DNA from 3 places in the Rummeliibacillus sp. NPDC094406 genome. Region 2 is predicted to be linked to each of the others. Evidence: riboswitches for the same ligand, from Rfam matches in the RefSeq annotation. Region 2 holds a riboswitch; each other region holds the start of a gene.
What was found. A riboswitch is a leader RNA that binds a small molecule or an ion and turns the genes downstream of it on or off. The one in region 2 is predicted to bind thiamine pyrophosphate.

Region 1 (10,935 bases), on a different contig from region 2:
CAATACAACTCCCATAAATCCAAATCACTGCATCAAAAAAGTCCAATCCTATTCGCTTCCAGAGTCCTCTCATCGCCACCCTCCCATCATCTCATATTCAACTTTACCCAAAGATATGCAGAGCTAAACCTTTTTGATCATAAATTTAGCTAATATATAGGACGCTTCTTAACAATCATCCTTTAAGCCTTTACTCAATCAGTGGCTTATTATTTTTTATTCCCCCAACATAAAACGCCCCCCCTTTAACAAGCGAACAAATTCTCGCAACAAAGCCCAAGAACTATCTTTAACTAATCTCCACACCTCTAAAATCCCAGTCTCAAATTCAAATTCAAAACAAAAATGAACTAGAGTATTTTTGGAATTGAATAGATACGAATTCCCATGAAAATATATGAATAGATAATTATTCCTATTAATGTGAAAATTAGTAATATCCAAATTGACCTATACACATCTGAAGTGTTGTCATTGCCTTTTTTCTTATGGATTCATAGGATATTTTTCCATTCAACCTAATAAATATGAAGTTTAGATAATAAGAGCGGTAATTTTAATTCAATCTGTTTACTTGAAAAAGAGAAATCTATGTTAGTTCTATTGACCTTATTCACAAAAGATAAATTCAATAGACAAATTACCTCCTTTTTCATTTTATGGGTGTAAATATGCATTTTTTAACAAATGGAAAAGAGGGCAATTTTAACATTAATTTTTCATGTTCCTCATAATCCTACTAATATCAAGGGTTCTGGCTATATTAATATATTTTGCAAAAAATTTTATAATGCATTTTTAAATACTAAAGTCCTTGGTATTATTAGGAAATAACGATTAATTTGAAAAGAGCAAAAAATTTTCGACACAATGTAGCAAAATTTTCAATTTCGCTAATTTATAGTAATTATTACAACTAGAGATTTTCTTTAGCACTTTTGATTCTGTTGCCAAATGTCATTTTGGGAAAGGGGGAAAGGTGTTTTTCTTTGGACTTATTTAGTTTATCTAAAAATTGCTAGCTGCAAGCAAAGTAGTAACATCTAAAAAATGAAGAGGGAGGAATGTAAATGAGAAAGAAAGAAGGCTCTGTCAAAGCATTTAGTATTGCGACATCTGCACTTATGGCGATTTCACTGATTTCTCCGAATATCGCAGGAGCAAAAGCAAATGATCTCCACCAATCTTTCAGAGATTCTAGCCAAAATGCAATTGTTGTGAAGGACAAAGTGAGTAGTAGTCTACTTGAAGATTTTAAAAATGACGAAAAATTAACTTTCTTAATCAAATTCAAAGAAAAGGCATCTGCAAATAAAGTCGCAGCAGAAGCTAGAAAAAGTGCAGAGAAGGACAAGTTATCTGCACAGCAAACGAAATTTGTTCAGCGCTCTGCAGTGGTATCAGATTTAAAGGTAACATCTCTTGAATCACAGGAATCCGTAAAACAATACCTCGAAAAAGAAGAGGATGAAGGCAATGCAAAAGACATTGAATCATACTTTATCGTAAATGGAATGGCCGTTACAGCTACTAAAGAAGTGGCTGAAAAGGTTGCAACCTTTGATGAAGTAGAAAAAGTTTTGCCTAATGAAACCCGTCAACTCTATACGACAAAGACAAGTACTGTAGATGAATCAAAAATAAAAACGGTTGTTGAACCTAAAGCTCCATCTGCTACGGATAGCAAAGCAAAAAATGCAGTTGAGGAAAAGGCCAAAACTTCAAGTATCGAATGGAATGTTGAAAGAGTGAAAGCTCCAGAAGTTTGGGGTATGGGGATTGATGGAACTGGAACCGTTGTCGCAAGTATTGATACAGGTGTTCAATGGGATCACCCAGCATTAAAGGCAAAATATCGTGGCTATAATGCATCGACTGGACAAGTATCGAATGATTTCAACTGGTATGATGCAACATCAGCAGGACGAGCTACACCATATGATGATATTGGGCATGGAACACATGTAACAGGAACGATGGTTGGGAGCGAAGCAAATGGATCTAACCAAATTGGTGTTGCTCCTGGTGCAAAATTCATTTCTGTTAAAGCATTTACCTCAAACGGTGGAACAGATGCTGACCTTTTAGAAGCAGCTCAATGGATTCTAGCACCAACAGATTCAAACGGTAACGCACGAGTAGATATGGCACCTGATATTGTCAACAATTCATGGGGAGGCGGTCCAGGACTTGACGAATGGTACCGTGATGTCGTTCGAAACTGGCGTGCAGCTGAAATTTTCCCAGAGTTTTCAGCAGGGAACACAACATTAACAAATCCAGGTGGTGCGGGATCTGTTGCAGCACCAGCAAATTATCCTGAAAGCTTTGCAACAGGCGCCATTGATATTAACAATAAAGTAGCGAGTTTCTCTCTTCGTGGCCCATCACCATACAATGAGACTAAACCTGACATTTCTGCACCTGGTGTCAACATTCGTTCATCAGTACCGGGGAGTGCTTATGAAGGTGGATGGAATGGGACATCCATGGCGGGGCCTGCAGTTTCTGGTGTAGCAGCACTTCTTCGTCAAGTGAATGCAAATTTAACTGTTAATGAGATGGAACAAATTCTTATCAATACAGCAACACCTTTAACAGACTCACAATATCCGCAAACACCAAATCATGGCTATGGTTATGGATTAGTGGATGCTTATCAAGCTGTATCGTCTATCGCTTCAGGTCTTGGAACTCTTCAAGGTCAAGTGACAAAACAAGGCGATGACAACGAAGCACCAGTGCTAAAACATACAGCTCCAAAAGAAACGTATGCTGGTATGGATTTAGATCTAACAGCTTCAGTATCAGATAACATCAGTGTTTCATCTGTTGTACTAAAATACAAAGATGAAAATGGAGAATGGAAAAGCATTACAGCAAATCGCAAATCGGGTGATTATAAATCAGGAGAGTTTGGTGTAACGGTTCCTGGTGCACGTATCCCAGTTGGCGACTTCAAATACAAATGGGTGATCAATGATTTCGGTAATAATGAGGTTGTGAGTGATGAATACACTGTAAAAGTGAAACCAGGCGTTACAGTTGGATATTCTGAAAACTTCGAATCACAACCAATTGGCTGGTATTCCTTTGGTAATGAAAACAGCTGGGAATGGGGTAAACCAACTTCTGGTCCAGGAAAAGCTGCATCTGGCGAAAAAGTATATGCAACAAACTTAGCAGGAAATTATGCGAGTAATATGAATGCAACATTGGTGATGCCTCCAATCGATCTGCCAGCAGGTCACGCTTACTTGCAATTTAAACAATGGTATAACTTCGAAAAAGCTTCTTCTGGAAGAGCTTATGATTATGGTAATGTCTTTGTATCGACAAACCGAGTAGATTGGACACAACTATATACAGTTTCAGGTGCATCCAATGGTTGGCTAAATGCTGAAGTTGACCTATCTGCTTATGCAGGTCAACGAATCTATATTGGCTTCAATGCATTCTCAGATTCTAGTGTTGTCAAAGAAGGATGGTATATTGATGACGTAGTATTAGCGAATGCTTCTCAAACAGGCAAAGTATCAAAAGAAAAAGATAAAAACAATACGAACAGCAATAATGGAAATACAGGAAAAGGTCAGGATAAAGATGCTAAAAAAGATTCTATTGATCCTAAAACAATTAAACCTGTATTACCTGTAAAAGAAAAAGCACCTATTGAAGAAGCAATTGTGAATCCAACACTTCTACCATTGGGTGCCCAAGTAAATGTACTAGAATCGAACCGTTCCGTTTACTCAGATCCCGCTAACGGATCATACTCACTAAAACATAGTTCAGGTACATTTACTGTAAAAGCTGAAGCATATGGATTCACATCAAAACAACAAGCAGTGAAAATTGAAGCAGACAAAGCAACAACTGCAAACTTCACATTACAAGAAATCGCCCAAAATACAGTGAGTGGTAAAATCACTGATGAATCTACAGGTGAAGCAGTAGCAGGTGCAACTATCTTACTTGAAGAAGATGCGAACATTACACCTGTTACGACGGATGCAGAAGGTAACTACTCTTTAACTGCATATCAAGGGGACTACACATTGAAAATAGTTGCTCGTGGTTATCATAGCCAAGAAGTAGCGATTACAATCGGTGGACAAGCAAGTACAAAGAATATTATTTTAAAACCATTTTACACTTACCCAGGTGGAGAAATAGGTTATGATGACGGTACAGCAGAAAATGCACGTGCATTCAATGCTGCTGGCAATGCTTGGGCTGTGAAAATGTCTCTTCCTGAAGGAAAAGAACAAGGTATTGTTACAGATGGTGTGTTCAGATTCTGGGATACAACATGGCCAAGTCCAGGTGGAACAGCCTTTGCTGTTGAAGTATGGGATGCAACTGGTGCTGATGGATCTCCTGGTAAAAAACTTGCAGGGCCTTTTAATGCAACAGCCCTACGTAATGGCCAGTGGACAGTTGTTGACTTAAGTGAAAACAATATTACTGTCAACGGAGACTTCTACATGGTATATCGCCAAACAAATGCAAATCCAAATGCTCCTGGACTTGCAACAGATGAAGATGGCAAAAATGCTGGAAGAAGTTATCAAAGCGTTTCAGGAGCATGGTCAAAATCACCAGTGGCTGAAGGTAACTATATGATTCGTGCTCGTGTCAGCTATGAAGTGAACGCGCCAGTAATCACTTCACCAGTAGCTGGTAATGTAACTAGTGAATCATCCATTCAAGTTGAAGGGAAAGCTTCACCAACGACTGAAATCACATTAAAACAAAATGGCAAAGAAGCAGGTAAAACGGTTGTTGGAGCGGATGGTAAATTCACTATTCCAGCTAAATTAGTAGAAGGAGCTAACACATTCTCAGTAGTTTCGAAACTAAATGGAAAAGTAACAGGTGAATCTGAATCTGTTAAGGTGATCCTAGATACAATAAACCCTACCCTAACAATTGATAGTCCACAAGATGGTGCTAAAACAAACCGTGAGACTACTACAGTTGAAGGAACAATTGCTGACGAAAACCTTGATTGGGTAAAAGTAAATGGCAAAGACGCAAAAGTTACGAACGGTAAATACTCTCTTCGTATACTTTTAGATGAAGGTGTAAATGAAATCAAAGTAGTAGCTCAAGATAAAGCGAAAAACAAAGTGACGAAAAAAGTAACTGTAACTGCAGATTATACAGCACCAGTTATTGAAAACTTAACGCCAACAAATGATATGACGTTATCAACTGGTAAGACAGTTAAAATTGTATTTGACAGCGAGCCAGACTTAAAAACATCCTTCTTCATTCATATGCCATTAACAAACGTTAACGATACTGCACAAAACGCAACAGAACTGCCTATGTCTGAAGAATCAGCAGGACATTATGTTGGTTACTGGACTGTACCGGATGGAACTGTAGCAGATGGAGCAGTCATCGAAGTAAAAGCAGTCGATAGCTTCCAAAATGAAACACTCCAAAAGGCTGCAGGTAAACTTTATATTAATCTTCCAAAATAATAAAAGAAGCCTCTGATCTTAACGATCAGAGGCTTTTTTATCTCAATTCTAAATGAGGCAAAATTCAATCCAACTATGGAAGATCACCTATATTACTAAAAATTCCATGAAACTAGGTAAACTGCCTATCACACCTAACTATCTCCCATTTCAATTTATGCATACACTACTATGAAAGGGTGGATAGATTATGAATGAATTTGAACATTTGCTGGAAAGCATATTGCCACCATCAGCCACTATTTTGAAATTGCAAAATGCAAACAACAGACCAGCCATTTTATTGGCAGATATAGATGGAGATCGGTTAAAGGAATTAATTGTTGCCTATAAATATCAAGGTGAAAATTATCTTATACTATTAAAAAAATCGTATAATATTTGGTATCCAATGGCAGAAATAAAAGGTAAAGGATATGCAATTACGGATTTAATGGCTGTTCCACTAACTCCTCTAGGTGTAAATTCATTAGTCATTGGCTGGCAAGTAGAAAGTATCTGGTCACAACTGGTTTTATTACAATGGAAAATGTATAACTTCGTTAATTTACTTACAAATTACGTATATTATAGTAAGTTGTTTGTGGAAGATATGCCTGGAAAATACGGGAAAGATGGACAGTTTGAATTAGCGATTTGGACTCATGATATTGGAGATGCCTATATGGTTGATGTTTATCGGTATCAGGGATCAGGACTTACGATAGCAGAAGATGTTTATCCTTATTATTTCAAAAAGGTTGCTTCTTATAACAAAAAAATATTGCAGAAATACGATATCTCGTATTATTGGTACTATTTAGCCGAAGCTCTCCTAAATTCAGAAGAATATAATCATGCACTTACTTCAATTGATAAGGCATTAACTTTTACAAATCCATATCCATCAAAAGATAAAATGTTAGAATTAAGGAATGAAATATTAAGCAAACTGAGGCAAAACTAAAATTTTATATATTAGTTATAAAACTCCTACCGTCTCACCCTTTTCCTCGGAAACACAACGAAATTCTTATCTAAACTTAGATAATCTATTCATTAATTTCTCCAAATGGAAGATTTAAAATATGTAATATGCGAATACAATTCAATAAAGCGCAAATAAAATGTGCGAATGAGCGAGTAAATCGTAACAGAGCGTGAATATTTCTTGAAAACGTGAGTAAACCTAAAACCTGAAGAGTGACACCAATACCTTTAGCAGACCTCTTCTAATATAAAACACTTAATATTATGCCATTCCCCAATTTCCGAAAATTTTTGTTATAATGAATGTGAAAAGTTCATATGTATGAAGAATGTAGGGGGGCTGGTGATGCCAGCTGAGAATGTATCCGATAGATACTGACCCTTAGAACCTGAACTGGTTAACACCAGCGGAGGGAACATCAGCTAAAGATAATAATAGGGTTATCAAATGACTATCTTTTAGAATGTATGTTAACGTCCGGAATGGTTCCGGACGTTTTTTCTTTTTCTCTTTTCTTTACATAGAACTTGTTAAAATAACAGAGATTGGAGCAAATAAGATGAAAAAGTTATATGTGTTCCTGTTAGTGGCGATACTCGCTTTAGCAGGATGTCAGTCAAAGGATAAGAAGGAAAATGCAGCAGGCTCGAAGAAAGAGCTAAAAAAAGTAACAGTTGTCTTAGATTGGACACCTAATACGAACCACACTGGATTATATGTTGCAAAAGAAAAAGGATACTTTAAAGAACAGGGTTTAGATGTAGACATTATTCAACCAGGCGAGACAGGAGCAGACCAACTCGTTGCATCTGGCAAGGCTGATTTTGGAGTTAGCTATCAAGAAGGAATTACACAAGCACGAGTACAAGGGGTTCCTCTTGTATCCATCGCAGCGATTATTCAGCACAATACATCTGGTTTCGCATCACCAATCGCGAAGAACATTAAATCGCCAAAAGACTTTGAAGGAAAAACTTACGGTGGATGGGGTTCACCAGTGGAAAAAGCCGTAATCGATTCATTGATGAAAACCGAAAATGCAGACGTGAAGAAGGTTGATATCATCAATGCAGGAGATGCAGACTACTTTACAATGGTCAAAAAAGATGTAGACTTTGCGTGGATTTACTATGGATGGACAGGTATAGAAGCTGAACTTCGCGGAGAAAAATTGAACATGATGTATTTAACAGATTACAGTAAAAAATTGGATTATTACACTCCAGTATTAGCGACTAATGAAAAAATGATTCAAAATGATCCGGAAACAGTGAAAGCTTTTGTTAAAGCGGCTTCTCAAGGTTATCAATATGCCATTAAAAATCCAGATAAAGCGGCAGATATCTTAATCAAAGCAGCACCAGATTTAGACAAAAAACTTGTGAAGAAAAGTCAAGAGTGGCTTGCTGATAAATATCAAGATGATGCTAAACAATGGGGAGAGCAAAAACTTGAAGTTTGGGAAAACTATGCAAATTGGATGAGTGACAATAAATTATTAGAAGGCAAATTCGATGCTAAAAAAGCATTCACAAATGAATTTTTACCACAGTAGGAGGAAATGAAAATGGCTAATTCTTTAATCAGTGTTCAAATTATACCAAAAACAGAAAAATATGAAGATGTGATTCCTTTTGTAGATGCTGCGATTAAAGTGATCGATGAATCAGGGATAAAATATGAAGTGCATCCTCTTGAAACAACGATGGAAGGCGAAATGTCAGAGTTGATGAATATCATTACTAAGATGAATGAAAAAATGGTTGAACTAGGATGTGTCAATGTCATTACACAAGTGAAAATTCTTTACCAACCATCGGGTATTACAATGGATACCTTAACGGAGAAATACCGATAAATGAAATGGTTACGAAACAATGGAGGGGCGATTGTTCTCCTCCTCTTTCTTTTAGGTCTATGGGAAATTATTGTACGAATCACTGACACACCTGCATGGCTTTTACCAGCACCATCACAAATTTTTTCAGAAGGATTTAAGGTGATTCCTAGCTTTTCGGTTGATATTTTGGCAACAACAAAATTGTCTCTATTAGGGCTGATTATTGGGAGTGCAGTAGGTTTCGCAATAGCAGTAATTCTACATATATTACCGGTTGTGCAAAAGGTAACGTACCCATTACTTATTCTGTCACAAAACATTCCAATCATTGTTTTGGCACCATTGTTAATCATTTGGTTTGGATTTGGCATTATGCCAAAACTTATTGTAATTGGGCTTGTATGCTTCTTTCCAATCGTTGTAGCAGCTTTAGATGGCCTCAAAAACACGCCACCTGAGCTAAAATACTATATGCAGATGGCAGGGGCATCTAAAACGCAAATGTTTTGGAAATTAGAATTACCTAATGCTCTTCCATCTTTATTTTCAGGGCTTAAAATTTCAGCAACTTACAGTGTCATGGGGGCAGTTATTTCAGAGTGGTTAGGTGCGAAAGAGGGAATCGGCGTGTATATGACGCTATCCCAAGCATCCTTCCGCACAGATCATGTATTTGTAGCCATCTTTACTATCATGCTTTTAAGCGTACTCCTATTTGGCCTCATTCGTATACTTGAAAAGTTATTCATAAAAGGCAAGCTAGAGAGGTAGAAAAAAATTGTTATTAACTATTGAACATGTCAAGAAGCAGTTTGCTGAAACAGAAGTCTTAAGAGATATCTCAATACATGTAGAAGAAGGGGAATTTGTTGCACTTCTTGGTCCATCTGGAAGCGGCAAAAGTACACTCTTTAACTTAATCGGAGGAATCATCGAACCAGATGAAGGCACCATTTCTTTGAATAATAAAATTATTCATGGAGAGCGGGGATTAATCGGTTATATGCCACAACAGCCTTCATTGTTTCCATGGAGAACAGTTCTTGAGAATGTGGTACTTGTCCAAGAATTATCAGGAAAGCCTAACATCCAAGAGGCGAAAGAATGGCTAAAAAAAGTAGGACTTGAAGAATTTGAAAACGCCTATCCCATTGAACTTTCAGGTGGGATGAAACAACGTGTCGCTTTTATCAGAGCCATGTTGAGTAAACAAAATCTATTATGCCTTGATGAACCATTTTCTGCATTAGACGAGTTCACAAGAATTAATATGCAAAAATGGCTTCTATCTGTTTGGGAAGAGAATCGTAAATCTATATTATTTGTCACACACAGTATTGAAGAAGCACTGTTTTTGGCAGATCGAATTTATATTTTAACGAAGCGACCAACGATGGTGAAAGAAGAAATCATAGTACCTTTTAAGAGACCAAGAGATGAGAGCCTCTTTAATAATGAAGAATTCTTTCATATGAAGCAGGAAATTTTTAACCTATTAAAAGATGAATTAGATGAGGGATTGTAAAAATGATCATCGATGCACATATTCACTTTGACCAATACAATATAGATCAGCAAGAGTTAATGTTAAAAGAATTGCACCTAAATGAGGTATCACATGTCATTGCTGTTTCGACGGGTTTACAATCATGTAAAGACAATTTGGCTTTATCAAATAAAGACCAGCGCATTTTGCCCGCTTTCGGCTTCCATCCAGAACAGTCATTATCAGATGAAGTGCAAGAAAAGCAGCTGTTCCAATGGATTAAAGAAAACAATGAGAATATGATTGCTATAGGGGAAGTAGGGTTACCTTATTATTTAAATAAAGAAAAAGGTATCAATTATCAACCGTATATTGACTTACTCGAAAAATTCATTGTTTTAGCAGCAGAGCTCAAAAAACCTATCGTTTTACATGCAGTCTATGAAGATGCCAAAATGGCTTGTGACTTATTAGAAAAACATCAAGTATCTGCCGCACATTTTCACTGGTTCAAAGGAGATAAACAAACTGTAGATCGAATGATTGCTAATGGATACTTTATTTCCATTACGCCGGACGTTCTATATGAAAAAGAAATCCAAAGTCTTGTTCAACACTATCCACTTGAACAAATGATGGTAGAAACAGATGGACCTTGGCCATTTGAAGGACCTTTCGATAGACAAATGACCCACCCCAAAATGATTAAAGCTAGTATTGAAAAAATAGCACAAATAAAGCAGCAACCTATTGAACAAGTAGGTAGTGTGCTCTATGAAAACACGAAAAGGTTTTATAACATAGACTAATTTTATATAGAAAGAACTCCTCTAGATCACTTGATTTGGAGGAGTTTTTTTATATGGGGAATCACTCGCGTTCTCCCCAAATTTACTCGCGCATTTCCGAATTATATCCGCGAGTAATACTATTTGCGTCTCCATAGCCAATAACTGAATGATTGCCACCTGTTTGAACCCACCCAACTTAGTAAATACTGAATTCAATTGGCTTTTTAAGAGGAGGCATAGGATGAGTAAGCTACCTTGGGTGGTGACGCAAGAATGGCATGATGTGTATTTTCTTCATTGGCCGATTGCACCAGAGGATATACGGCAATATGTTCCGTTAGAACTGGAGATTGATA
Region 2 (10,935 bases):
ATGTTTAGAGTAAGGATGAGTAAAAAATGTTCCTTACTCTTTTAGTGTGTAAAAAAATTCAACTAAAATACGGAGGGTTTTTAATAAAAAGCTAATAGTTTGATATTATCTCGAATTAATAATATTCTTAAATTGAAAATACATATTTCCATTTAGGAGGTAACGACAATGAAAGTAGTAGCAATTGTAGGAAGTATTCGTAAAGAATCATATAATTATAAATTAGCAAAATTTGTACAGCAACATAATGCTGACAAATTTGAATTAGAAATCTTAAGTTTAAATGATATCCCAATGTACAACCAAGATATCGAAAATGATGCACCTCAAGCTGTACTTGATTTCAAAGCAAAAGTTAAAGCAGCAGATGCTGTTCTTTGGGTAACGCCAGAATACAATTCATCAATCCCAGGTGTTCTAGGAAATGCTATTGATTGGTTATCACGAGTGGACAAAGTCATGATTGGTAAACCATCTTGGATTATGGGAGCTTCAATGGGTAATCTTGGTACAGTAAAAGCACAAATGCATTTACGTGATATTCTATTTGCGCAAGGTCTTGGCTCACCTGTACTACAAGGAAACGAAGTATATGTAGGTGCTGCTCATACTAAATTCGATGCTGAAGGAAACTTAACAGATGAAGGTACAGTAAAATTCTTAGATTCAGTAGTCGAGAACTTTATGAATTGGATGAAATTATATATTTAATAATTGATATCGAAGAGATCATGACTCCTGCAAATTACAGGGGTCATTTTTTATTGCTTGGCTTATTTTTATGTATTTTTATTTGGGAGAAGGTGGCTACTTAAAGCCTAAAGTTAGAGCGTAAAGGAAAAGTGAAATTATTGAGAACATAAAATGCTGTAAACGCAAATATAATTTTAATTTCCGCAAGTAAATAGGACAAAGTTGCAAGTAAATCATCTAACTTCACAAGAAAAACATCCAATTTCGCAAGTATTATTTTTCCTGAAGTTAGAGGAGAAGATGAAAAGTTATTTCGTTACTATCAAAATAGGGGATTTGTTACAATAGAAATAGATTTAATATTTAGAATAATTAAAAGGGGATAACTATATGAAAATTTCTTCACTCCAAGAATATCCAAAGATAAAAGTAATCAACTTCTTTATTCAACATTGGGGTACTACAGAAATGGTTATTTCATCAGGGATATATGATTGCAGCCAATTAGATGGATATGTTTTTCTTAATGATCAACACGAGATCATTGGACTCGTCACATATATTCTTCGAGGTAAAAAATGTGAGATTATTTCTTTAGATAGCATCGAAGAGAATCGTGGAATTGGCACAATACTTGTTCAAGAGGTTGAAAAAACAACTCTAGCAAAGGGCTGCCAACTCGTTACGTTAATTACAACAAATGATAATTTGCATGCATTAAAGTTTTACCAAAAGAGAGGATATCATTTAACAAAGGTTTACCCCAATGCAGTACAAATAGCGAGAAAATACAAACCAGAAATTCCGCTTGTAGGGAATGACGGTATTCCAATTAGAGATGAAATTGAGCTTCAAAAAGTTTTATAGTTTGAATACTGTTGATGGGAGAAGTGCTTATGGAAACGGAATGGTTAAGGACTTTTTTAGTTGCAGCTAAAACAGAGAACTTTGGGGAAGCGGCAGAAAAACGCTTTTTAACACAATCGACTGTAACAAAACATATTCATCATTTAGAAAAAGAACTACAAACACCCTTATTTGAACGAAGTGGCAAAAAAGTACGATTAAATATAGCGGGTGCTTACTTCTTTGAAAAAGCTGAAAAGTTAATTGAAATGCTTGATGATTCGTTATGGAGTACCCAAGCCTTTTTGGAAGGTTATACGTCTAATTTAACAATTGGTGTAGCCCCACAGATTGCCAACTCAACTTTGCCTAGGATCATCGAGCATTTTAATGCAAACAAGCCGCATATTCAGTTATCGATTGAATTATTAAATTCAAATGAAATAGGGGAAGCTGCTTATCGTGGTGCCATTGATATCGGTCTATCGAAAATAATATCTACACGAGATTTACAAATTGAAATGATTGCGGATGAATCTATTCAATTAGTCATCTCACCTTCTAAAAGTGAAGTAGAGCCAACCGAATTATTAAAAAGCGAGATAATTTTAACACATGAGTACGCACCTTATTGGGAAGCCGTTCAACATGTGCTTATAAGCCAATTTCCTTCACATAAAAGTATGAAAGTTAACCAAACAGAAGTTATCAAAAACTTTGTTAAGCAAGGACTGGGCATTGCATTTTTACCACAAAGTGTTGTGCAAAAAGAGGGAGGCACCCTTTGTATCCGGTCTTTAAATTTATTTGAACATATAACCTCGCAAACTTACTTTATTTCTAAATACATATCTAGTGATATTCAGGCTTTTCTAGAAAGTAGCAAGGAAATTTACCTTGCATTAACGGATTGTAAAACCCCCACTGATGGAAGTTTCGCTTCAAAAAGGAAAGGCATTTCAAATTAACAGAAATGCCTTTTATTTCGTCTATTTAACTGCAACAAAACGGAGTCTCCAATAATCAGCAATCCATGTATGTTCTTTATATAACTGAGGTTTTAAAATCTTTTCGCATAATTGAACAACATTATTTTTTTGATATTCAGATAAATGCTGAAAAATATTATTACTAAACATTTGCAGCCAATTTCTGATACCGTCTTCTCCAATAAGTGGGGTTGGACGTTCATATAATGTCATCATCTTTACTTGAAAACCTGCATGTTGTAATAATTCACTATATTCCTCTGCGGTTGGAAAGTACCAAGGAAAATAATCTTCAATATACGTATAACCTAATTCATCCATGCTTTGTTTTATCGCATTCACGATTGAAGAAATATTTCCTTTGCCACCCATCTCAGCAACAAAACGACCATTTGTTTTTAAAGCATTGTAAACATTTTGGACAACCATTTCAGGTTGTTTGATCCAATGTAATGAGGCGTTGGAGAAAACTGCATCAAATTGATGATGTGTATCTATTTGTGTAGCATCTCGTACAGAAAATTGTATTTGTGGATATTTTGTTTGTGCTTGATAAATCATTGTTTCCGATGCATCTATGCCATGCACAATAGCTCCTTGATTTGTGATTTCATTTGCTAAATCTCCTGTACCACAGCCTAAATCTAAGACTGTTTCCTCTTTTTGTGGTGCTAGTAATTCGACTAAACTCCCGCCAAATTTTGAAACGAAATCATGCTTTTTATCATATAAAACTGCATTCCATTCTCTCATTTGATCATCTCCTTTAGATGAGGATAACAGAGAATTTGATAGTAGAGATATGACTGATAAAGGGTGTATTAATTCCAAAGTGGAATATAGAATTAAATTGTTTAATTCAAATTCAGTCTAATTACTTAAGGTATGCTCGATTACCCCCTTGTTATAATTATGGTAGTAATTAGTAATTTGAGAATGAAAATAAGGGGATGAAGGAATGGAAAGTAATTGGCCAAATGAAATGAAAGTAGCGCAAATTCGAGTGGCACGCCCTACGGATCAACTCGACAAAGTTGTAGATTTCTATTGTAAAGGATTAGGATTGAAAACGATTGGCTCATTTGAAGGGCATAGGGGATATAAAGGAATAATGATTGGGCTTCCCGGTTTTGACTATCATTTGGAATTTACTCAACATATAGATGGTAGTCCTTGTCCAGCTCCAACAAAGGATAACCTACTCGTCTTCTATATCCCTGATCGTAAAATAATTGAAGATATCAAAAATAGATTGAAGAATATGGGATATGATATAGTTTCACCAGAGAACGGATACTGGGAAGAATCAGGCGTTACAATTGAAGATCCAGATGGTTGGAGAATTGTCTTAATGAACACCCCTGGCATTGGTGACTAATAAAGGATAAATTTATCCTTGAGCAGCTGAGTAAGAAATGCTACGATAATAGCAACTTAAATATTTGCGGGGGGACGCTTATGCGTTGAGAAGGTAGAACCTGACCCTTAGAACCTGACAGTTAACACTGACGTAGGGAGCAAAGTACATAGCATAATAATGCATGATTTTTGTACAGTAGCTCTCCGATTTGGAGAGCTTTTTTGTTACCAACCAAATATTTTTGTGCGGGGGGACACTTTTGTGTTGAGAAGGTTAAAACCTGACCCTTAGAACCTGACAGTTAATACTGACGTAGGGAGCAATATTCACTATGAAGTCTCTATGTTTAGCATGGAGACTTTTTTTGCGTCTACGTCCACTACAAGGAGGACTTAGGATGACATTTTGTGAAGAGGTAAGAAAAGAGACAGATTTTTATTGGGAAGGTAGTTTTGAACATCCATTTGTAAAGGGATTAGTTGGAGGAACTCTGCCAATTGAGAAATTCAAATTTTATATGATGCAGGATGCTTATTATTTAAAGCATTATACAAAAGTGTTAGCGATAGCTGCATCAAAGGCAATTACGAATGAGGATATTGCTTATTTTTTAGAAACAGCTCGTCATATTAATGAAGCTGAGCTGGAATTGCATCGGACAGTTTTCCATGAGCTTGGTGTAACTGATCAAGAATTAGAAACATTTGAACCTGCACCGGCCGCGTACAATTACGTTAGTCATATGTACAATACAGCTCATAATGGTGATGTTGCTGAAGCATTTGCAGCCATGTTCCCATGCCCTTGGTTGTATCAAGAAATTGGAGAAAAATACAAAGACGCTAAACCAGGTGTCAAACTTTATGAAGAATGGATTACGATGTACAGTGATCCGGATTATAAAGAAAAAATTGAATTGCAAAAGTCGATGATGAATCGTTTTGCAAAAGAACAACCTGAAAAAGTATCTTTATTGAAATCTCATTTCAAGAAAAGTTGCTATTATGAATGGAAGTTTTGGGAAATGCCTTGGACTTTAGAAGATTGGAAAGGTGAAGTGGTCAATTATGAGTATATCTAAAATTCGAATGACAAGTCCTCTTGTCCATTGTATTACGAATTATGTTGTAGCGAACTTTACAGCTAACGGGCTTCTTGCAATTGGTGCTTCACCTGTAATGGCAGATGAAGCATCTGAGGTCGAAGAAATGGTATCCAATGCCTCTACCTTATTACTTAATATTGGAACCATTAACAGTCGAACTAAGGAAGCAATGATTCTTGCAGGTCGTAAAGCAAACGAGAAAGAAATACCCGTTGTCCTTGACCCTGTTGGTGTAGGCGCTACAGCATTTCGTAAACAAACGGTTCAAGAATTACTGGAAGCGGTGAAATTTGACTTAATCCGTTGTAATGCCGGGGAACTAGCAAGTATTGCAGGTGTTAAATGGCAAGTAAAAGGTGTAGACAGTGGAGAAGGAGAAATCGATGTTGAACAAGTAGCGAAACAAGTAGCACGTCAATATCATTGTCTAGTCATTGTAACGGGCCCTTCAGATATCTTAACAAATGGCGAGCAAACTTATACCATTGGAGGAGGCAATGAAATAATGACGCAGGTGACAGGAACAGGCTGCTTACTTAGTGCAGTTTGTAGTGCGGCATTAGCTGTAGAAGGCAATCCTTTAACTGTTCTTCATGATGTTTTACAAGATTATAAAGCTGTTGCAGAGCGTGCAGCTATTGCAGGTCCACTAGGCTCTTTCCAAGTGGAAGTATTAAATGCATTACACGATATCTCTAGAGGTGAACAATAATGGACATTGTGATGACAATAGCGGGCTCTGATAGTGGTGGAGGGGCAGGAATCCAAGCTGATTTAAAAACATTTCAAGAGTTAGGTGTTTTCGGTACATCCGCTATTACTGCACTAACTGCACAAAATACTTTAGGGGTAGAAGGGATCTTCCCTGCAACAGCTGAATTTGTACAACAACAAATTGAAGTAGTAATGCAAGATTTACCTGTAAAAGCTGCCAAAACAGGTATGCTTTTTTCTGCAGAAATAATTGAAGCCGTTGCTCAAAGCTTAAAGGATAAAGAAATCCAGCTTGTTGTTGATCCAGTCATGATTGCAAAAGGTGGTGCATCTCTCCTTCAATCAGAAGCCATCAAAGCTTTGAAAAGTTCACTACTGCCACTTGCTACTGTACTTACGCCAAATATTCCTGAAGCAGAAGTAATAAGTGGGAACACGATCAGAACTGCTGCAGATATAGAGAAAGCCGCAAAGATAATTCTTAATATGGGCGTTTCTTGCGTTGTGATGAAAGGTGGTCATTTAGAAGGTGAAGAAGCGATTGATACGGTTTATTTTCAAGATGGCACATCATTCTCAATGCAAACGAAGCGTATTGATACAAAGCAGACACATGGAACAGGTTGCACATTTTCATCTGCAATAGCAGCATTTTTAGGTCAGGGTTATGATTTACGTGAAGCGATCATTGAAGCAAAGAAATTTGTACAATTAGCGATACAAAATCCTTTAAATATCGGGCACGGCCATGGCCCAACAAATCACTTTGCATATAAAAAGGAAAATGGAGTTTGCGAGGTGACAATCATTGAAACGAAATGATTTAGCTGTTTACTTTATTATGGGAACACGAAATTGTATTGATAGCCCTTTAGAGGTACTTGAGGAAGCATTAAAAGCAGGAGTAACTATTTTCCAATTACGAGAAAAAGGGGAGGCTGCGTTAAAAGAGCATGATTTAGAATATTTTGCCATAGCGTGTCAAACGTTATGTAAGCATTACAATGTTCCCTTTATTGTGAATGATGATGTTGATCTTGCTTTGAAGATTAATGCAGATGGTGTGCATGTAGGACAAGATGATATAGCTCTTGAAGCAATTCGAACAAAATTCAAAGGCAAAATTGTAGGGATCTCTGTGCATACGAAAGAGGAAATGGAGAAGGCAGTGATAGGTGGAGCGGATTATGTTGGCATTGGACCAATTTATGAAACAAAATCAAAATCAGATGCGAAAAAGCCAGCAGGTGTAACATTTTTACACCAAGCAAGAGTCATGTATCCTGATTTCCCACTTGTCGCGATTGGTGGAATTACAGAGCAAAATGCACATGAAGTACGGCAAGCAGGAGCAGATGGAGTTGCCGTCATATCAGCCATTAGTGAAAGTCCTAATAGAAAGGCGACAATTCAGTCTTTTTCTTCTTTATAAAAGAAAACAGCTTCAAAAAATAATTATTATCCATTTCAATAACACTTTGAATTATATAGATTCAAAGTGTTATTAAATGTTTTAAGTTTAAGTATTTTATTATTCATGAATGCCAGAATACAAGTAATATTTTATTTAGTATGAATATCAATCCGTATACACACGCTACTGCTACTTTTCCTAAGCTAATTAATAGCAGGACGGGCAATAAGAAAATTATCATTTCTAATATGAAATGAGCAGTTGCAGGTAGAGGAATATTGGCTTTTGGAGAACCAAACAAAGCCCAGATTACTGCGATGCTTAAAGGAATTGAAATACTGAGTATCCCTTTTTGAATATGGGTATTCCCCGTTTGAAATCCCCAGTAACCATAAAGTATAAGACCAGTAAGTTCTAATATAAAGCGTAATCCTAAGTTCATCATCTCAAGAATTGTTAAAAAGACCATTCTCATACCTCTTTCTATTTAGTCTTCAGAACATTAAGCTATCGAGTGAATTCCTTCAATAAAAGTATTGATTAAAATGGATAGACTTTTATCAATATCCAATGGTATTCCAAAGCCACCCATATGTTCGATTGACGTAAAACCATGCAGAATACTACGTAATCCTCTAACCATATGAACTGCCATTTCTTTTTGTAAACCATAGGCTTCGAGAACTTGCATCACTAGATCAACGATTAATTGTTGCTGATGCTGTAGTTCTGAATCTTCAGGATTTGGAAATCGAGTTGTAGCATCATAAAGACCTGGGTGTGTTCTTACAAATTGAACATACGCTTCACTAATTTTGCGGATTGCATCGTCTCCCGATGTCCCTATTGCAGCATGTAGCATGTATTGATAAAGCTTTTTAAGCCCTTGAATAGCTAAGGCCTGTTTCAATTCTGAAAGACTATTCACATGATTGTATAAGGAAGGTGGACGGATTTGCAATTCTTTAGCTAATAAACTCAGAGATAGTTCATCTAACCCTTTTTCATCAATGATGTCAGTTGCTTTTTGAAGTACAATATTAAAATCTATCTTCATGCGAGGGGCCATTTTTTCTTCACCTCCTAATCACTTCCTATTATTTGGTTTTTAATAATCGCGAAGCATCATCGATTGCTTGCTTCATCGCTTGTATAGGTTTTTCAATCATTTGCCCATGTCCAACAGCTAGTAAACTTGGATTTAGGTCTATTAGTTTTTTTGCACTGTCGACCGCAACTTGTTTATTCCAAGTAGCGAGTGCAGGAAATGGGAAAGAAGGTTTTAAAACACCTGAAACGGCTATTCCACCTCTGATTTGAAAAGCATCCCCGGCGATTAGATTACCATTACGAGTATCCAATAATGCTATGGAGCCAGGCGTATGCCCTGGAGCAGTAACAACTTCGAGTGAACCTATAAGATTCCCATCTTTCAACAATATATCTGGCTTCGTTTGAATTTTCTTTGGAATCCCTCCCCGAATTGGAGAAGAAGGCTCATCTTCCAGAAGTTTTGTATCTCCTTTTAGTAAGAGTGCATCACGTGCAGAAATACTTACTTGAACGTTTGGCAATGAAGCTTTTAATGCATCCAAGGAACCTACATGGTCATTGTGAGCATGCGTCAAAACGATATTTGCTATGGGTTTTCCAATCTTTTGTGAAGCTTTTATAATACTTTTTGCACTATAAGGAAGCCCTGCATCAATTAGAGTAAGTCGATCCGTCTCTTCAATCAGATAACAGTTCACCGGAAATACATTAGGCATAAAGGATAACTGAAATATATAATCATTTTTCGTGATTTTCATGGCGTACTCCTTCCGAAAACTAATTTAATTAGTTAATTAACTAATAACATTAGTTTATGCTATTTTAAATAAAAAAGATACATAAATGGTAGAAATTAACGATAATAAAATAAGCGAAATATTGTGGGAATATATGATTGTTAATGAAATCACTTTTACGGAGGTCGCTATGAGAGAAATAATTTTATCCAATGGAAAGGTTGTTCAAGTAGAATGTTTAAGCTGTGCACTTACAAGTGGAGAGATTATGCCTGATGGAGGTGTCATAACAGAAACTAAATATTTTCATGCGCATCAAGATGTTGCCTATCCGATTAAAGGTTTAATTATTTTAGCATCTAAGCGTCACATTAAATGCTTTGATGAATTAACGGAAGAAGAAAAAATTGATTATATTTACTTATTATCTAAGATAAGAAAAGCTCAAAGAGAAGTTTTAGGAATCGAATACGTTTATTATTTTTATAACGAAGATACAACACATCATTTTCACATATGGATGGTTCCACGATATGACTGGATGTACGACTTCGGTCGTTCCGTAGAATCAGTTAGACCAGTTCTTCTTCATGCTAGAAACAATATGAACAATGAAGAAAATATGAAAGAAGTAATGGATGCAATCAAAGTATTAACGATAGCCTTGAATAATTAAGTATTCTATATGGCGCGTTAACTACCATCTACATAAAGTAACGATCTGCGATCTCAAGTAAAAATGAATAAAAGGAAAGCGTTCTAATGATTTCTATTAGAGCGCTTTTTATCCTTTTTAAAATCATTAAAGCAAACTTTTATTTAATCGTAATGAGAACGTGTGATGAAGACAGATAAGACCATTAACCAAAACATTATACAGATTAAGCCCAATATAAAAGTAAACTCATAATGAGGACCAATCCAACAAACGAATATTGTATAAACAAAAGTAGCTACAAAACTAAGCCAAAAGATTCTTTTCATACTTACACTTACATGAAAAAGTATAAATCCAAAGGAAATAAATAAGGGCAGATATATAAGCATATTTCTTTCGATCGCCTCCTTAAAAAATGAATTTCCCGTCATCAATAAAATATTAAATTAGTTTCTGTTTTGAAATTATGACTTTTTGATAAATCTACTTCTAAACGTAATACTACGAGACTATGATATGTAGTAGAAAGAAATATATGATAAAGGAGGAGTTGCTATTTTAAAGAAGTCTTCAGTTGGTCTAATTCAATTTTTGCTAGGTCTTGCGTTTATGTATTTTGGTTATATGAAGTTAACTGCCAATCCAATTCATGTAGAAAATTTTACTGAAGTGTATGGCTATGGAAAGATCATCATGTATGGGGTAGGAGCAGTTGAAGTAACATCAGCTATAGGCTTATTAATAGGTTTTTGGAAGAAAGGTTTTGTGCCGATTTCGAGTGGAGCATTAGCAGTTGTGATGGTTGGAGCTACATCCACACATTTAATGGTTGGGCAAGGTCTAGAGATCGCTATGAAGCCCTTTATATTCTTCGTATTAAACTCAGTTATATTTTTGGTATCCACTAGTGAAAGTGTAGAAGACTAAATTAAAAATTAGTTATGTAAAAGAAAAACTAGAGTTTACTTATTAAATAAATAGAATTGAAGTGATAATTACTTCGATAAAGGGCTATCTAGAAAATCTCTTTCTAAGATAGTCCATTTTATTTCTGAATTTTTAGTTATTTATTATTCACGAAAATACAATGGTGTATAATTAGGAAAAATAGAAAGGAGTGTATAGACATGCTAAAGAGGAAGTACGGAAATCGACCTGATTGGAAACGCATTTTACAAAAGAGTTATGCACAATCTTATCTTGATACGAAAGAATTTAAAGGCTATATCGCATTACTCGATATGGTTAAAGTAGCTAGCCCGCTCTATGTGAATCATGAAGAAGAAAATATATGTATTGTTGATGATGGCTATATGTGGTTACAGCAGTTTCCTAGTAACAGCAATCACGCAATAACCACTACATT
Region 3 (10,935 bases), on a different contig from region 2:
ATTTACCAACGAAAGAAGTTATCGATAAAGATGGAAAGAGAATTGGTCCAGATCCAAATAAAGCTTTTGCAGGAGATCCTGCAAATGAATTAACTGGTACATATGCCTTTGCCCCTGTTATAACAAAAGCAGCAAAAAAAGTAGCACATGACTATAAAACCGATTTAAAAGTGACCAATCTTACAGGTGCAAGTGAAAAGAAAATAATAGATAAAGTGCAACATGGTATTCCTGTAATGATGTGGGTAACGCTCGATTTATCAAAGCCGAAGAAAAAAGAAGGTTGGTATATTGAGAACACCAATAAGAAACCTAAAATGTATCTCAATTTACATGTCGTTGTCCTAACAGGGTATGAAGATAACAAAGTCATTGTAATGGATCCATTACATGGCTATGTTTCACATGATGCGACAAAATTCTTCTCAAGCTATAGAGATATGGGCTCTCAAGCTATTGCAATCGAGAAATAAATGAGAGATTATATAATTATTTGATGTTTTTTGGGGCTAAGCTATCTGATTTTGAATATATTCATAGAAATTATTTCTTTAGATAACCTTTTGTGAAAAATAATAAAGAAAGTGGGTAGGAATAGCGAGACTTCTGAGGAAAGACAAGTAAGAAAGAACCCGGAACGAACAAAGTGAAGCCGCTGAAAAAGCAAAAAAGGATACATTTTTTAAATAAAAATCTTATAAAGCTAACTTTGTTGAAGTGGAATCAGCGAAGACTCCTGTGGGAAAGCGAGACAGGTGAGACCCCGCAGATAGCGAGGTACGAGCTATCGAGGAGGCTTACCGCTCGCCCGCGGAAAGCGAAGCTGATTCCACTTCAGGTAAAATCAGATTTTTACTTTAAATTTTTGCATTCAACTAGTTTTTCAGTGACCTCAACGAAATTGAGTGAGGATTCTTTCTTGCTTTTCAGCGAGCGGTTTCTACCCATATTAGTTTACAAACGAAATCTTGAATAATCTTGGATATATTGAATATCAATTTCAAGTTGAACAAAGCCTTAAAAATTACCACATCAAAATAAGACATCATTCGTTTATAAAGATAAAATATGATAAACTAATGGCATTAAAATAAGTACAAAATAAGTGAGATGATAAGAGATGGCAGAACAACCATTTTTACCAATATTAATCGGATCAGATATGAATGCATATGGTATGGCACGTGCTTTTTATGAAGCATATGGAATCAAAGCAATTGTAGTCGGTCGAGCACATTTAACACCAACACAAAATAGTAATATTCTACATTTCAAACAAGTTTCAAACTTAAAAGAAAACTTTGTAGAAGAAATGAAAAAATTAGCAAAAGAGTACGAGCAAAAAGACTTACTACTAATGGGTTGTGGTGATGATTATGTCAAACTCATTATTAAAAACAAACCAGCTCTTGAACAATATTTCACTGTTCCTTACATCGATGAATCTTTAATGGATCGCATTTTACTGAAAGAAAACTTCTATAAAATGTGTGAAAAATATAACTTCAGTTATCCAAAAACGGATACTTGTACGTATGAAACATATGAGAACTTCCAAGTGAAAGTTGAATACCCAATCATAATTAAAGCATCCAATTCAGTGGCTTATTGGGCTTGTGAATTTCCGGGTAAGAAAAAAGTATTCATTGCACATGATGAAGCTGAAAAGAATGCCATCTTAAAAGCAATTTATAGTTCGTCTTATAAAGATCACTTAATCATCCAAGAATTCATCCCTGGTGATGATTCATATATGCGCGTATTGAATGCATATGTTGCTACTGATGGTAAAGTGAAGCTAATGTGTTTAGGTAACCCAATTCTTGAAGAACATTCTCCAGAAGGTATCGGTAGTTATGCAGCAATCATAACTACATATGATAAAGACTTGATGGACCAAGTGCGTTACTTCTTAGAAGATATTGGTTTTACAGGTATTGCAAACTTTGATATGAAATACGATTATCGTGATGGTAAATATAAACTATTTGAGATTAACCTTCGTAATGGACGTAGCAGTTATTATGTAACCGCAGCAGGCTATAACCTAATGAAATATGTTGCAGATGACCGTATGTTACATTTGCAACAAGAACTAACTTATGCGGATAACGAACACTTGTGGAGTATCATTCCAAATGGTGTATTATTCAAATACGCACAAAACACTGAGCTTAAAGCAAAAGCTCGTAAATTAATCAAAGAAGGTAAAGCAACGAACTCATTGTTCTACAAAGAGGACATGAACTTCAAACGTTGGTGCAAACTAACATTGAATAGCTTGAATTATTACCGTAAATACAAAAAATATTTTAACAATAAAGGTCTGTCTTAGAATGGAAAAGAAAGTACTTGGTATTATTGGTGGTGTTGGACCGCTAGCAACAATGCTACTTGGCGAATCGATTGTCCGTAGAACGAAAGCATTTAGTGATCAGGAGCATATGCATTTTATCATAGATAATGATACACGTATCCCCGATAGAACGGCATATATTTTAGATCATTCTAAACCAAACCCTCTCCCAGTAATGGTTGAGGATGCAAATAAGCTAGCCGATGCGGGAGCAGATATGATTGTAATCCCTTGCAATACTGCGCATAATTTTTACGATGATTTACAGTCAAATTCGAAAGTTCCCGTATTGCATATGATTCGAGAAACAGCGAAAAAAGCACGCCAATTAAATGCAAATCGTGTTGGTGTACTTGCTACGATCGGTACATTAACTTCCAATTTGTATCAAGAGGCTTTGATGGATGAAGGTATAGAACCTATTATTCCAGATGAAGTAATGCAAAAAGACATTATGACAGTGATATATGACTATGTAAAAGCAGGCAAAAAGATAACGTCAGCACAATGGCAACCAATCGAAGCAGCAATGAAAAATGCAGGATGTGACCACATTATTTTAGGCTGTACAGAGCTATCTGTTGTGAATAGAGAGTTATCGTTAGATGATTCGTATATTGATGCACTTATTGTATTAGCGGATTGTGCGATTACTAGTTGTGGTTACGAATTATTAGACTAATCATTGAAAGACCTGTCCTTTCTATAAGGGACAGGTTTTTACATAATGTAAATTATTAAATATAACTGAGAGAAGGTGTGGGAAACAATGTCATTCTTAACTTTATTGAGTGAAGATTTACAAAAAAAGTGGACTTTCCCATCCACAATGCCAATCCAAGATCAAATGATTCCGGCACTATTAGAAGGAAAAGACGTAGTAGCTGAATCCCCAACAGGTACAGGAAAAACATTAGCTTATCTATTGCCGATTCTACAAAAAGTTGATGGTGCAAAAAAAGCAACGCAAGCACTAATCGTTGCTCCATCCCAAGAATTATGTATGCAAATTGTAGAAGTTATTCGTACATGGACTGCCGGTACAAATATTACGGTTGTTCCATTAATTGGTGGGGCAAACCCACAACGCCAAATCGAAAAATTAAAGAAAAAACCAACCATTGCAGTTGGTACACCAGGACGTCTAAATGAGTTAGTTAAAGAGAAGAAATTGAAGTTACATGAGCTGACAACAATTGTTTTAGACGAAGGGGATCAACTACTAAGCCGCGATTACCGTGTCATTGTAAAATCATTTATCGATGGTGCAGACCACGAACGTCAAGTTGCAGTCGTATCAGCAACGATTACCGATGAAATCGAATTAGTGGCAAAACGTATGCTCCATGATCCCATACGTTTTCAAGTAAAAGTGGATGAAACATTAACAGGCAGTAAGGTCGTACATTCTTTTGTAAAACTCGAAGAACGTGATAAAACAGAATTTCTACGTAAATTATCACATGTATCAGGAGTTCGAGGACTTGCATTTATGAACAATTTAGACCAAGTTTTAATGAAAAAATCTAAGCTTGAATTCCGCAATGCACCAATTGTGGCACTACATTCTGAGATGAAAAAGGAAGAAAGAAAAGCTTCATTAGACAGTTTCCGAAAAGGTGAAGCTCGTATTCTAATTGCAACAGATGTAGCAGCAAGAGGACTAGATATAGATGGATTAACGTATGTTATACACGTGGCTGTTCCATATACAAGAGAGCAATATGTTCATCGTTCAGGCCGTACAGGACGTGCAGGAGCAGATGGTGAGGTTATTACATTACTTGCATATCATGAAGAACAAGCTTACCATAAACGCCTTCGTGAATTATCAATTAAACCAGTTGAAAAAATATGGTCTAATGGCCAACTTATAGAAGGTCACGCAGAAAATAAACAAGTTCGAAAACAAACAAAGCCAAATGGTAATTCAAATGCGCATAAAACATCTAAAAAAAGAAATGAAAGTAGTTCATTTGGAGCTTCTTTCAAAGATTCAGGAAAGAAAAAGTACTTTGCAAAGAAATCTAAGAAGAAATAATTAGAAGCGAGGTAATTAATGATGACATTTAAAGAAAAGCTAGAACAATTTGCTGAGTTAGCAGTAAAAGTTGGAGCTAATGTGCGAAAAGGCCAAACTTTATTGATCAATACAACGACAGATACTATTGAATTTACACGTCTAGTTGTAAAAAAAGCATATGAAGCAGGCGCTAGTCGTGTAACAGTAAATTTCTCTGATGATGTAATCAATCGTGCTTATTTTGATCATGCACCAGACGATGAATTTGCAAAATTTCCCCGTTGGATTAGTGAACAACGTGATGAACTCATCGAACGTAAAGGTGCATTACTATGGATTGATGCTGCAGATCCAGATAATTTAACAGGTGTTCCTGTAGAAAAATTATCAGCTCATCAAAAGGCCTCTGGAAAAGCTTTAGAAAATTATCGTGATGCTGTTATGAACGATAAAATTGCATGGTCAATCATTGCGGTTCCTTCAAAAAAATGGGCTGCTAAAGTATTTCCTAATTTGAAAGAAGAAGAACAAGTACCTGCATTATGGGAAGCTATCTTCAAAACGGTACATATCGGTGAAGGGAATGTCATTGATAACTGGGACCAACATTTGAAAAACTTAGATACACGTGCTAACCTACTAAACAAAAAACGCTATGCAAAATTACATTACACAGCACCAGGTACAAACCTAACAATTGAATTACCAGATAAGCACATCTGGTGTACAGGTGCTAGCTATACTCCAGATGGTACTTCATTTGTTGCGAATATGCCTACTGAAGAAGTTTATACAATGCCTTCAAAATATGGCGTAAATGGTTATGTTTCAAACACAAAACCATTGGTGTTCCAAGGTAATATTATCGATCAATTCAAAATCACATTCGAAAATGGTAAAATCGTTCAAACTGAAGCAGGTGTAGGTGCAGAATTGCTGCAAGAACTAACAAAAGCTGATGAAGGGTCTCAATATCTTGGTGAAGTAGCATTAGTACCGCACGAATCACCAATTTCAGCTTCTAATATTTTATATTACAATACTTTGTTCGATGAAAATGCATCCAATCACTTAGCAATTGGAGAAGCGTACCCAACATGCTACGAAGGTGGCAGTACACTTACAAGAGAACAACTTGAAGAAAAAGGCATCAACACATCCATTACACACGAAGACTTCATGGTCGGCAGCGGCGAAATGGACATAGATGGTATCTTACCAGATGGAACAGTAGAACCAATCTTCCGTAAAGGTAGTTGGGCATTTTAAACAACAATCTAAAACTCCGCTCACAATGAAATGAGCGGAGTTTTTATTCTTTAAAGGTTATTTGAATGAAAGTAGAAGAATCTTACCAACTAATTATGATAATAACGCTGAGAGGTGCTAAAGAAACTCTAAGTGGTACTGAAAAACTAAAAAATCGCCTCAAGGATCACAACCCCAGGGCGATTCATCATCAAATTATTTCTTTATAGGAGTCTTCTTCTTTTTAGCATCAATTGCTTTAATGATGATTGGATAAACAATTGGAGCTAACTTAATAGCTGCTTTTACAACTTTTCGTACTTGCATATAGTAGCACTCCATTCCAGAAACTTTTCTATTTCAGACTATACCCATAAAATTGTACTCTTAAGCTCTAAGTACTTTAATTCCTTGAATAATATTCCAGATAAAAACTACAAGTGATATTATTACTTCTACAATCACAAAAACAAACCATAAGATTACTAAGAATGTACCGTTACCAGATGATTCATTCATAATGTTCATTTCATAGCTGAAAGGGCTTGCCGCTATGGTAGCAATAAATATAATTACTCCAAAAATAGTAGGAATAATTAGCAGTAGATGAGAGATAAATGCACGTTTTGCATGCCTTTTTACATCTTGATCTGTAGATACAAAATAGACGATTAATGGTAATATAAATCCGGCAAAAAATATACTAAAATAACAAAGGGCTGACAGTATGCGATTATTATCCAATAATGACACCTCCATTTATTATACATACGCATAATAATGGGCAAAAGATTCGAGTTATACTTCATTTATTTTAGCGTTTTAAATCAATATTTAAACATTAATCATAGTAAAATTTTTAAAATCAATCCCTTAAAGTACTTCTTTCCATCTTTAATGTGTCGAATATAAAAATGCAATATCTTTTTACAGATAAACTGATTATCTAATTTTTTGGGCAACTAACATTGAAATACAATATTTAGTTAAGTAAAATAAATGTGTTCAATAAAATTTAATGATGTATCGACCACAAGGGGAGCCGTAATGGACGGCTGAGAGTGAACCCGAAGTTCTAACCCTTTGAACCTGTGAGTTAATACTTGCGTAGGAATGTGGATAGAAACCGACTTATTTCGATGTCAGGGCTATCCTGATGTCGTTTTTTTATGGTGAAATCTCTAATGGAAAGTTTCCTAGAATAGGCTTTGGGGCTTATGTGATCTACATCGGGACTAAGGAGGATTTGAAAATTGAACAACAAAAGATTATTAATGATGGTTGAGATTGCTATTTTTGCAGCAATCGGTCTAGTTTTAGACCAAGTATCCTTTAAACTATGGCCACAAGGTGGTTCCATTAGCCTTGTAATGGTGCCAATTGTGTTGATGGCATTTCGTTGGGGTACAATAGCAGGTCTTATAACAGGACTTCTAGTGGGAGGATTACAAGCAATAATGGGGGGCTATATTTTAACACCTCTACAAGGTTTTATTGATTATTTCTTTGCCTTTACTGCAGTTGGTTTAGCAGGAGTGATGAGAAATAGAATAATCAATGCAAGCAAAAAGGAAAGCAAAAAGCAAATGGTAGCATATATTGCAATTGGAACATTTATCGGGGGAATGTTACGTTATATTGCACATACTGTATCAGGTATCATCTTTTTTGCAGAGTATGCTGGCAAACAAAATGTCTATTGGTATTCCATTATCTATAACGGTTCATATATGATTCCAGCAATTATTTTAACGATTATTGTTGCAGCACTTCTATTTACATCTGCACCTCGATTATTAGAACAAAAACGATAGAACTACAAGTCTAGCCACCAAAATATGGGGGCTAGACTTTTTCATAAAACTTTTTTAAGAATAAATTCTGAGTCACAAAGTCATAAGTATATTATTAAATCTCTAATTAATATGGTAATCGTAAACATTTTCAAAAAGTATAATATGATAGCAATAGAGTCCGTAAGCAAAGGTTTTATAAGAACGGCTTAACGTAAAATTGTGGTATAGTTAAGTGTAGATATTTAATTAGAAGGGATCGTTAGAAATGATTGCAAAAACGCAAGCAGAAATAGATGCTTTATTGAAAGCTGGTCGTGCAATGGCTGAAATTCGAGATGCAATGAAAGCCGCAACAAAACCAGGTGTAACTACTAAAGAATTAGATGACCTAGCTGGTCGCCTATTTGAAGAAAAAGGTGCTGTATCAGGGCCTAAAGCAGAATATGATTTTCCAGGATACACTTGTATCAGTGTAAATGAACAAGTTGCACATGGTATTCCAAATCTTCATAAACTAAAAGCAGGTGACTTGATTAACATTGATGTATCAGGTCATGTTGACGGTTATTATGCAGATACGGGTATTTCATTTATCGTAGGAGAAGTTGATTTACCGGAAGTTCAAAAAATCTGTGACGTCGCTCAAAGTGCATTTGACCGTGCGATGACAAAAGTAAAAGCAGGTTCTCGTCTAAACCAAATCGGTAAAGCTGTAGAACGTGAAGCACATGATCATGGCTTAGCGGTGATTATGAACTTAACTGGACATGGTGTTGGCCGTTCACTACATGAAGAACCACAATACGTATTAAATTATTTCGATGCCTGGGAACGTACAATTCTTAAAGAAGGAATGGTTTTAGCAGTAGAACCATTTATCTCACAAAAAGCAGAACACATTGTAGAAGCAGGTGATGGCTGGACTTTTATCACTCCAGATAAATCACTTGTAGCACAACTTGAACATACAATCATTGTAACTAATGGTGAACCAATTATTACAACAAAAATTGATTAAAAAACACCCTGCTAATTAGCAGGGTGCGGGAAGCTCTCTGAACGTAATTATTCAGAGGGCTTTTGTTTTTTTATAAAAATAATACCGACCACTAATACACCACTCAAGAAAAGAGCTGCAGTCGTAACAAGCAATTCTTCAAAGCCATTTTTAAATGCAATTCCAATATAAGCCCAAATATAAACGATAGGGAATAGTATATCATCATAATGGAATCGTAAATGCAATGCAATCGCTGTTCCACATGTAAGCATAATAACGGCCCATAGTGGATCACTAAGCCCTAAGACGTTCCAATGATTATGAGTAAATAGAAAGGCAATATTCATAAAGGTTACAATACTAACCCAAGCAAGATACATCGAAATTGGTAATCGTCCGCCCCATGAACGATGCCAAGCAGGATATGTAAAATACAAACCTGTTAATGACAGGAGCATTAAAATGATTGCCACAATTGACCATGTGAAATATTCATAATGCCACAAGTAAATCCATAACATATTAAATAACGAACTAGCTACAAATAAGACTATTTGCATTAAACTAATATGATATTCATTATGGCGATTTTTCCATAATAGATAAATCCAATAAGCCAAAATAATATAAATAAATACCCTAATAATATAAACATACCCTGCTGGACTAAATAGGACAGTATAGCTGTTGGAGATTTCACTTGTTGTATGACCATTTAGTGGAATTATATTAGCAGCTGTACTAAATACAATCATTGCGATGTAAACAATTGTAACGACTAACAGTCTGCCCAATAAAATCTCCTCCTTTAGATTAGATTTCTAAACAAATCTAATGATCGATTACAAGTTGTTAAAAACTAAAATCATTATATAAAATCAGTCATCCTTAAGTATACAATCGTTTTGCTCTAACAACAAATACCATTTTAGTGAACTTTGCAGTAATATAGTAATATGGAAGAAAAAAGGGAGCAGATAAAGATGACCAAGCGCATAGAAAATATGAATATAGACCAACAGTTAGATGAAAAGATTTCCTACAAAAAAGAGTTAAAAGAGCTACAATTCGAAATGCTCAACATTCAGCAATTCTTATTTAATCATAATATTGGCTTAATCATTGGGTTTGAAGGTATGGATGCAGCGGGAAAAGGTGGGGCTATAAAACGTTTAACGCAACGTTTAGATCCACGTGGATATGTGGTACATCCAATTGCTGCCCCAACTCAAGATGAATTAAAATATAATCACCTATATCGTTTTTGGAAACGACTGCCTGCTCGTGGCCAAATCGGAATTTTTGACCGCACATGGTATGGAAGGGTTCTTGTAGAACGTATTGAGGGATTTGCTTCTAAGGTTGAATGGGGACGTGCTTACGAAGAAATCAATCAATTCGAGAAATTATTAACGGATGATAATTTCATCCTGATGAAGTTTTGGATTCATGTTTCAAATGAGGAACAGTTAAATCGATTTAAAGAACGTCAAGAAGATCCATATAAAATGTGGAAACTGACAGATGAAGATTGGCGTAATAGAGATAAATGGCCACTTTATATTGAAGCAGCTAATGATATGTTTGACAAAACAGATAAAAAAAATGCACCTTGGATCTTAATAGAAGGCAATGATAAAAAATATGCGCGTATTCAAGTGTTAAAGGAAACGATTAAACATGTAAAAAAAGAATGTGAACGTCGCGGTTTACAAGTTACAGATCCTGCTGAGGCTATAACACAAGAAGTGTAATAATAAACATCATTTAGCTGTATGAAGTAACTCAAATAGCTTCACAAGCTATCACAAAGGGTGGGTATGGTTAGTATGGTTTTTTTAGAGGGGCAGCGTTGTTATTTACGTACATTAGAAATGGCGGATGTGATGTCATATACAGAAATGGTTACTCGTAATATGCGTTACTGGTCTATTCATGAGCCATTACATCCGCCTGAATATTACACGGAAAAAGTACAATCGAAGAAAATTCAAGAATCTATTAGACAGATGCATGCAAATCGTGAGTATAGTTTTGGTATTTTCTCTTCTGGAACAACTGAAATCATTGGGCATATTTCAGTATATTCTATTAGACGTCTGCCTTTCTCAAGTGCATTTGTCGGTTATTCAATGGATGAAGCGCATACTGGAAAGGGAATCGTTTCCGATGCACTTTCACTCGTTTCAAAATTTGCTTTTGAAGATTTATGTATACATCGTTTAGAAGCATATGTTTCTCCAAAAAATGTAGCGTCTGTACGTGTATTAGAGAAAGCAGGATTCATAAGAGAAGGGTTATTACGAAAGTTGCTGTATATTAACGGTAAATGGCAAGATCATTATTTATATGCTTTAATGGAGGAAGATTATTGAAAGGGAAAGGCCGCTTGGCGGAGATGGAGAAGTAATTTTCGCAAATTCTTCAATGGAATGTAGGAGAAAAGTTGTCGAATTTCCCAGGAAATATGTCGATAAATAATTAAAAAGCGATTTTCCCGTAAGTTGAGAAA

Region 1: it holds a riboswitch for thiamine pyrophosphate, as region 2 does, so the genes downstream of both, ACIQ4I_RS14080 (ABC transporter substrate-binding protein) here and tenA (thiaminase II) in region 2, are expected to answer to the same signal.
Region 3: it holds a riboswitch for thiamine pyrophosphate, as region 2 does, so the genes downstream of both, thiT (energy-coupled thiamine transporter ThiT) here and tenA (thiaminase II) in region 2, are expected to answer to the same signal.

The regions. Positions count from the first base shown of each region.
Region 1 is NZ_JBIWGZ010000005.1:54,737-65,671, reverse strand. Features, by position in the region: gene ACIQ4I_RS14090 (S8 family serine peptidase) at 1,071-5,492, shown strand; gene ACIQ4I_RS14085 (hypothetical protein) at 5,683-6,438, shown strand; TPP riboswitch at 6,785-6,894, shown strand; gene ACIQ4I_RS14080 (ABC transporter substrate-binding protein) at 7,022-8,017, shown strand; gene ACIQ4I_RS14075 (thiamine-binding protein) at 8,030-8,320, shown strand; gene ACIQ4I_RS14070 (ABC transporter permease) at 8,321-9,073, shown strand; gene ACIQ4I_RS14065 (ABC transporter ATP-binding protein) at 9,081-9,827, shown strand; gene ACIQ4I_RS14060 (TatD family hydrolase) at 9,830-10,597, shown strand; gene ACIQ4I_RS14055 (YqjF family protein) at 10,821-10,935, shown strand, end outside.
Region 2 is NZ_JBIWGZ010000007.1:45,979-56,913, forward strand. Features, by position in the region: gene ACIQ4I_RS16800 (NADPH-dependent FMN reductase) at 169-711, shown strand; gene ACIQ4I_RS16805 (GNAT family N-acetyltransferase) at 1,084-1,560, shown strand; gene ACIQ4I_RS16810 (LysR family transcriptional regulator) at 1,590-2,507, shown strand; gene ACIQ4I_RS16815 (class I SAM-dependent methyltransferase) at 2,529-3,281, opposite strand; gene ACIQ4I_RS16820 (VOC family protein) at 3,487-3,906, shown strand; TPP riboswitch at 3,965-4,062, shown strand; TPP riboswitch at 4,126-4,224, shown strand; gene tenA (thiaminase II) at 4,286-4,969, shown strand; gene thiM (hydroxyethylthiazole kinase) at 4,956-5,705, shown strand; gene thiD (bifunctional hydroxymethylpyrimidine kinase/phosphomethylpyrimidine kinase) at 5,705-6,529, shown strand; gene thiE (thiamine phosphate synthase) at 6,516-7,139, shown strand; gene ACIQ4I_RS16845 (YrdB family protein) at 7,243-7,590, opposite strand; gene ACIQ4I_RS16850 (TetR/AcrR family transcriptional regulator) at 7,624-8,190, opposite strand; gene ACIQ4I_RS16855 (MBL fold metallo-hydrolase) at 8,219-8,932, opposite strand; gene ACIQ4I_RS16860 (HIT family protein) at 9,102-9,587, shown strand; gene ACIQ4I_RS16865 (DoxX family protein) at 10,161-10,496, shown strand; gene ACIQ4I_RS16870 (ribonuclease FAU-1 family protein) at 10,697-10,935, shown strand, end outside.
Region 3 is NZ_JBIWGZ010000008.1:36,745-47,679, reverse strand. Features, by position in the region: gene ACIQ4I_RS17880 (C39 family peptidase) at 1-473, shown strand, start outside; gene ACIQ4I_RS17875 (carboxylate--amine ligase) at 1,121-2,335, shown strand; gene cuyB (cysteate racemase) at 2,337-3,038, shown strand; gene ACIQ4I_RS17865 (DEAD/DEAH box helicase) at 3,126-4,397, shown strand; gene ACIQ4I_RS17860 (aminopeptidase) at 4,419-5,648, shown strand; gene ACIQ4I_RS17855 (magnetosome magnetite crystal formation protein family) at 6,015-6,371, opposite strand; TPP riboswitch at 6,653-6,758, shown strand; gene thiT (energy-coupled thiamine transporter ThiT) at 6,881-7,441, shown strand; gene map (type I methionyl aminopeptidase) at 7,689-8,441, shown strand; gene ACIQ4I_RS17840 (tryptophan-rich sensory protein) at 8,489-9,217, opposite strand; gene ACIQ4I_RS17835 (polyphosphate kinase 2 family protein) at 9,407-10,177, shown strand; gene ACIQ4I_RS17830 (GNAT family N-acetyltransferase) at 10,253-10,798, shown strand.